Luteibacter rhizovicinus DSM 16549: one gene and its partner. The protein of the gene in region 1 interacts with the protein of each later gene in a pairwise test. Links are inferred from orthologs where the notes say so. Each region holds a gene or a part of one and is shown on either strand. Other genes may lie near its edges.

The links.
Region 2: the proteins of BJI69_RS14915 (region 1) and aceE interact in binary tests that used the Escherichia coli proteins (3 or more experiments, as listed by UniProt). The link is inferred for Luteibacter rhizovicinus DSM 16549 from one-to-one orthologs.

The regions. Positions count from the first base shown.
Region 1 is NZ_CP017480.1:3,249,224-3,252,540, forward strand. The notes cover bases 316-3,314. They hold BJI69_RS14915 (ATP-binding cassette domain-containing protein), read left to right. Parts: upstream 316-907; coding sequence 908-2,722; downstream 2,723-3,314. Other genes in these bases: BJI69_RS14910 (HlyD family secretion protein), read left to right, coding at 316-911; BJI69_RS14920 (ABC transporter permease), read left to right, coding at 2,719-3,314. Outside these bases: more of BJI69_RS14910, read left to right, coding at 1-315; more of BJI69_RS14920, read left to right, coding at 3,315-3,317. UniProt on the Escherichia coli protein: Part of the ABC transporter complex YbhFSR that could be involved in efflux of cefoperazone. Probably responsible for energy coupling to the transport system.
Region 2 is NZ_CP017480.1:1,070,487-1,074,029, reverse strand. Bases 22-3,246 are described here. They hold aceE (pyruvate dehydrogenase (acetyl-transferring), homodimeric type), read left to right. Parts: upstream 22-352; coding sequence 353-3,046; downstream 3,047-3,246. Other genes in these bases: BJI69_RS05035 (DUF4377 domain-containing protein), read left to right, coding at 3,235-3,246; BJI69_RS05045 (NADP-dependent malic enzyme), read left to right, coding at 22-99. Also shown: more of BJI69_RS05045, read left to right, coding at 1-21; more of BJI69_RS05035, read left to right, coding at 3,247-3,543. UniProt on the Escherichia coli protein: Component of the pyruvate dehydrogenase (PDH) complex, that catalyzes the overall conversion of pyruvate to acetyl-CoA and CO(2).

The DNA of each region.
Region 1 (3,317 bases):
TCGTCCTGCACGGCAATGTGGATATCCGCCAGGTGTCGCTCGCCTTCAACGCCAACGAACGGATCACCGACATGCGGGTGAACGAAGGCGACCGGGTGAGCGCCGGGCAGGTCCTCGCGACGCTGGATACGACGACGCTCGCGCTGCGCCTGGCCCGGTCGCAGGCCCAGCTGGCCGTGCAGGACGAGGTGCTGCGGCGGCTGGAGGCGGGCAACCGTCCGCAGGAGATTGCCCAGGCCGATGCCAATGTGCGCGCGGCCGTCGCCGATGCACGCAAGGCACACCAGACACTCGATCGCCTGCGGGCGATCAGCCAGGGCACGGGCGGTCGCGCGGTGAGCCGCGAAGAGCTGGACGATGCCGTGGCCGCCGCCGCCTCGGCCGATGCGAAGCTCGATGCCGAACGCAAGGCACAGGATCTCTCAGTAGCCGGCCCCCGCAAGGAAGACATCGACGAGGCACGCGCCCAGCGCGATGCCGCCCTTGCCGACAGTGCCGTGACGAAACAACAGCTCGCCGACGCCGAACTGAAGGCGCCCTCCGATGCCGTGGTGAGGAGCCGGTTGCTCGAACCCGGCGACATGGCCTCGCCGCAACGACCGGCCTACGCACTCGCCCTCGTGCATCCGAAGTGGGTACGTGCGTATGTGTCGGAGGCTAACCTCAGCCGGATCAAGCCGGGGCAGGCGGCTCGCGTGACGACGGATAGCGCGCCCGATCAGCCGATCGACGGCCGCATCGGTTACATCTCGTCGGTCGCCGAATTCACGCCGAAGAACGTCGAGACCAACGAGCTGCGCACCAGCCTCGTCTACGAGGTGCGGATCAACGTGACCGATCCGGACGACCGCCTGCGCATGGGCATGCCGGCGACCGTGGAACTGCCGGGCACCGTCGCGGCACAGCCATGACTACGCCGGTGGCCTTGGTGGCGCAGGGCGTCAGCAAACGCTTCATCGTCAAGAAGGCCGGGCGCACCGTGGTCGCGCTGGACGACGTCTCGATCGAGGTGAAGGGCGCGGCGTTGACCGCGCTGGTCGGCCCCGATGGCGCCGGTAAGACGACCCTGCTGCGACTGGCCGCTGGCTTGATGGTCGCCGACGCGGGGACGATGACGGTACTCGGCATCGACGCGGCCACGGACCCGCAGGCGATCCAGAACCGGATCAGCTACATGCCGCAACGCTTCGGTCTCTATGACGACCTGAGCGTGCAGGAGAACCTCGATCTCTACGCCGACCTTCACGGGGTTCCCGCGGACGTGCGCGGCAAGCGCTATCAGCGCCTGATGGAGATGACCGACCTGGGGCGCTTTACCGATCGTCCCGCAGGCAAGCTATCCGGCGGCATGAAGCAGAAGTTGGGCCTGGCCTGCACCCTGGTGCGTTCTCCCGAACTGCTCCTACTCGACGAACCGACGGTGGGTGTCGATCCGCTGTCGCGTCGCGAGTTGTGGCAAATCCTCGAGCAGCTCGTCGGCGAAGAAAACCTCAGTGTGCTGGTCAGCACCTCGTACATGGACGAGGCCGCGCGTTGCGCGCACGTCGCCGTGTTGCATGACGGCAAGGTGCTGGCGCAGGGCACGCCGGCGTCGATACGCGATACCGCCGAAGGACTCTGTTTCGCCGTCACGCCACCGACGGACCAGGCGCCGCGGCATCTTCAGGCGCGTCTCCTTGACGACGACCAGACCATCGGTGCCGTACCACGCGGCGGCAAGGTTCACTTCGTGCGTACCCGGCTCGCGGTGGAACAGGGCGATCCCGGTCTCGCGCCGCTACTGGGCGACGTGGAAGCCATGTCGGTTCAGCCGACGCTCGAAGATGGATTCATGCTTGCGCTGCGGTCGAAGGTGCAGCGCGATCTTTCGTCGGCCGCCTCGGTCGGAACGTCGACAACGGCAACGACCTCGGCGTCGCATGCCGGGTCCACTGCGGCGAAGGCTGGCGAAACCGTGATCGAAGTGAAGGACCTCGTACGCACCTTCGGCGATTTCACCGCGGTGGATCGGACGAGTTTCTCGGTCAGCCAGGGCGAGATCTTCGGTCTGCTCGGGCCGAACGGCGCGGGTAAGACGACCACCTTTCGCATGCTTTGCGGTCTGTTACCGGCCAGCGGCGGGACGTTGCGCGTCGCCGGTTACGACCTGCGCAAGGCCCGGGCGCAGGCGCGCCAGCAGATCGGTTATGTGTCGCAGAAGTTCGCCCTCTACGGCAACCTGACCGTGGACGAGAACCTGACGTTCTTCGGTGGCGCTTATGGCCTCTCGGGCAAACGCCTGCGTGAGCGCATGGACGCCGTGAAGTCGCAGTTCGAACTCGATGACGCCGGCCACGCGCAGGCGGGGCTGCTGCCCGGCGGTTTCAAGCAGCGCCTGGCCATGGCCACGGGCCTGTTGCACGAGCCGGACATCCTCTTTCTCGATGAACCCACCAGCGGTGCCGACCCGCTCGCGCGCCGTGAATTCTGGCGACGGATCACAGCCCTCGCTGAAGCCGGCACCACCGTCGTCATCACCACCCACTTCATGGAGGAAGCCGAGTACTGCGACCGCGTGGTGATCCAGGATGCCGGCAAGGTACTGGCCCTGGGTACGCCAGCGGCGATCCGCCGCCAGGCGGGCGAGACCGATGCGCAGCCCTTCGACATGGAACAGGCGTTCATCGGCATCGTCGAACAGAATCGCAAGGCGACGCGCGATGGCTCGCGGGAGGCGGCATGAACGGCGGCTTCTGGCGGCGCCTGCTGGCGCTCACACGCAAGGAAGTGAAGCAGCTGCTGCGCGATCGCAGCAACCTCATGATGGGCATCGCACTGCCGCTGGTGCTGATCCTGATCTTCGGCTACGGGCTTTCGTTCGATGTGAAGAACGCGCCGGTGGCCGTGGTGATGGAAGACCACTCGCCGACGGCCAACGACATGATCGCCGGATTACGCCTGTCACCCTACCTGGCACCGACGGTGGTCGACAGCATGCACGACGCCGAGAACCTCATGCTGGCGCGCAAGGTCGACGCCATCCTGCGCCTTCCGTCTGATTTTTCACGACGCCTGGGCCTGGGCGATGCGCACGTACAGCTGATCCTGCACGGGGCCGATGCCAACACCTCGCGCACCATCCAGGGTTATGTGCAGAGCGCGCTGGCGCAGTCGACGGTGGTCCAGGCCGATCGGTCCGGCGACACGCCCTCGCCGGCGGTGGGCAGCGTGCACCTCGAGCAGCGCCTGTGGTTCAACGAGGCGAACACAAGTACCTGGTTCCTCGTGCCGGGACTCATCGTTCTCATCACCACCCTGGTCGGCGCATTCCTGACGGC
Region 2 (3,543 bases), 2.2 Mb from region 1 along the record:
CCGCAGGCGACGGTGCGTCGGGTCGTCAACATGACCGCGGTGGCCTGCGTCGAGGCACAGATCCGGGCAGGTAAGCCCCGTACGGTCGTAAACGATTGATCGGGCGGCGCTTTGCGCCGCTTCGCCGATAAATTGGCTCCCACACAAACGCCATGTGGGAGCCGCTTCAGCGGCGATCCCGGCGTCAGCCGGGCCAGGTACGAAACCCCCGCTACAAAACAATTTAGAACGAGATAAACCCCCATACCGCCGCGTATGTGAAAACTTCGCGGTATCATGGAAAGGTTTTCCCGCCACCCCAGCGGGCTTCCCAGACCTCATGAAGCGCGCGCTAGGCGCGAGCGGAGCATCCATGGACCAGATCGACGATATCCTGAACCAGGACCTCGACCCCACCGAAACCCGTGAATGGGTCGAGTCGCTCAACGCCGTCATCAATCACGATGGCACCGAGCGCGCGCACTTTCTGCTCGAGCGGATGGTCGACTCCACCCGTCGCTCGGGCGGCTACCTGCCGTTCGACCCGACGACCGAGTACGTCAACACCATCCCGCCGCACATGGAAGCGCGCAGCCCGGGTAACGCCGCGATCGAGTGGCGCATCCGCTCGCTGATCCGCTGGAATGCACTGGCCACCGTCGTGCGCGCCAACCGTAAGCCAGGCGACCTCGGCGGCCACATCTCCAGCTTCGCCTCCTCGGCGACGCTGTATGACGTCGGCTTCAACCACTTCTGGCGCGCTCCGAGCGCCGAGCATCCGGGCGACCTGGTGTTCCACCAGGGCCATTCCGCGCCGGGCGTCTACGCGCGTTCGTTCCTCGAAGGCCGCATCACCGAAGAACAGCTCGACCTCTTCCGCATGGAAGTGGAAGGCAAGGGCAAGGGTCTCTCCTCGTACCCGCATCCGTACCTGATGCCGGACTACTGGCAGGTACCGACCGTGTCGATGGGCCTGGGCCCGATCCAGGCGATCTACCAGGCGCAGTTCTGGAAGTACCTCGAGCACCGCGGCCTCATTCCGAAGTCCGATCGCAAGATCTGGTGCTTCATGGGCGACGGCGAGTCGGACGAGCCGGAGTCGCTGGGTGCGATCTCGCTCGCCGGCCGCGAAGGCCTCGACAACCTCATCTTCGTCATCAACTGCAACCTGCAGCGCCTCGACGGCCCGGTCCGCGGCAACGGCAAGATCATCCAGGAACTGGAAGGCGTCTTCCGTGGTGCTGGCTGGAACGCGATCAAGGTCGCCTGGGGCAGCTACTGGGATCCGCTCCTCGCCCGCGACACCACGGGCAAGCTGCGCCAGCTGATGATGGAAACGGTCGACGGCGAGTACCAGGCCTGCAAGGCCTTCGGCGGCGCATACACGCGCGAGAAGTTCTTCGGCAAGTACCCGGAAACCGCAGCGCTGGTCGCCAACATGTCCGACGACGACATCTGGCGCCTCAACCGCGGCGGTCACGATCCGCACAAGGTCTATGCGGCCTACCACGCGGCCGTGAACACCAAGGGCATGCCGACCGTAGTCCTCGCCAAGACGGTGAAGGGCTATGGCATGGGCGCGGCCGGCGAGTCGCAGAACCCGGCGCACAACCAGAAGAAGATGGACACGGACGCGATCCGCGCCTTCCGCGACCGCTTCAACATCCCCATCCCCGACGACAAGCTCGAGGAAGTGCCGTACTACCATCCGGGCAAGGACTCGGAAGAAGTGCAGTACATGCTCGAGCGCCGTCGTGCACTCGGCGGTTCGCTGCCGCAGCGTCGTCGCAAGTCGGATCAGTCGTTCACCGCGCCCACGCTCGAAGCCTTCGAGCAGATCACCAAGGGCACGGGCGAGCGCGAGATCTCGACGACGATGGCCCTCGTCCGCGGCATGAACCTCATGCTGCGTGACAAGGAGCTCGGCCCGCGCGTGGTGCCGATCGTCGCCGACGAAGCCCGCACCTTCGGCATGGAAGGCATGTTCCGCCAGATCGGCATCTATGCGCCGTTCGGTCAGAAGTACCGTCCGCAGGATGCCGACCAGCTGCTGTACTACCGCGAAGACCAGAAGGGCCAGGTCCTCCAGGAAGGTATCAGCGAGGCCGGCGGCATGAGCGCCTGGCTGGCGGCGGCGACGAGCTACAGCATCAGCAATGTCGCGATGCTGCCGTTCTTCATCTACTACTCGATGTTCGGTTTCCAGCGCATCGGCGACCTCTGCTGGGCAGCGGGCGACATGCGCGCGCGCGGCTTCCTCATCGGTGGCACCGCCGGCCGCACCACGCTCAACGGTGAAGGCCTGCAGCACGAAGACGGCCATTCGCACCTGCTCTCCGGCGCGATCCCGAACGTCATCTCCTACGATCCGACCTTCTCGTATGAGCTGGCGGTCATCCTGCAGGACGGCACGCGCCGGATGATGCAGGAGCAGGAGGATGTGTACTACTACATCACCGTGATGAACGAGAACTATGCCCACCCCGACCTGCCGAAGGGCAGCGAGGAAGGCATCGTCAAGGGCATGTACCTGTTCAAGGACGGTGGCAAGGCGAAGAAGAACGAGACGCGCGTGCAGCTGCTTGGTTCGGGCACGATCCTGCGCGAAGTCATCGCCGCGGCCGAGCTGCTGGAGAAGGATTTCGGCGTGTCGTCGGATATCTGGTCGGTGCCGAGCTTCTCGGAAGTCCGCCGCGAAGGCTTCGACGCCGAGCGCTGGAACCGCCTGCACCCGGAAGCCACGCAGCGCGTGCCGTACATCACCGGCCTGCTCGGTGAGCGTCAGGGCCCGGCGATCGCCGCGACCGACTACGTTCGTGAGTTCGCCGACCAGGTCCGTGCGTTCATGCCCGATGGCATGCGCTACACGGTGCTGGGCACGGACGGCTACGGTCGCAGCGACTCGCGTGCGAACCTGCGCAGCCACTTCGAGGTCGATCGCTACTGGATCGCCCACGCCGCCCTGGCCGCCCTCGCGAAGGACGGCAAGGTCAACGCGAAGGACGTGAGCCGCGCCATCAAGGAATACAAGCTGGACGTCGACAAGCCGAACCCGCTGTACGCCTGATAGCGAGCAAACGAAGGGGCCGGAGCAATCCGGCCCCTTTTTTGTTGAGCGGTGCCCTTGTAGGAGCCGATTCATCGGCGAAAAGGGTGCTAGCCAATACCTGCCCCCCCCCAACGTCACATCCCGTCCATGGCATTGCCACCCCGAAGCTGGTATTTCTCCAAGGCATACGACCCGGGATTCCTGCCATGCGCCTCGCTCTTCTCGCTGCCTCCATCCTCTCCCTCGCCGCCTGCGCGACCACGCCTTCCGACCACGGCTCCCGCTCGCGACTGCTGTATATCGCCGGCGCCAAGGTGCCTTGCACGAACGGCGTCATGAAGACCGAGTGCCTGCAGTACCGCGAAACGCCGAAGGATGCCTGGCAGATCAACTACGCGCCGGTCGAAGGTCTGGACTGGAAGGCGGGTAACGAATACCTGGTGAAGATCACCGAGGTGCACGCGAAGAACGTGCCGGCCGATGTGTCGCCGGTGACGTGGCATGTCGACAAGATT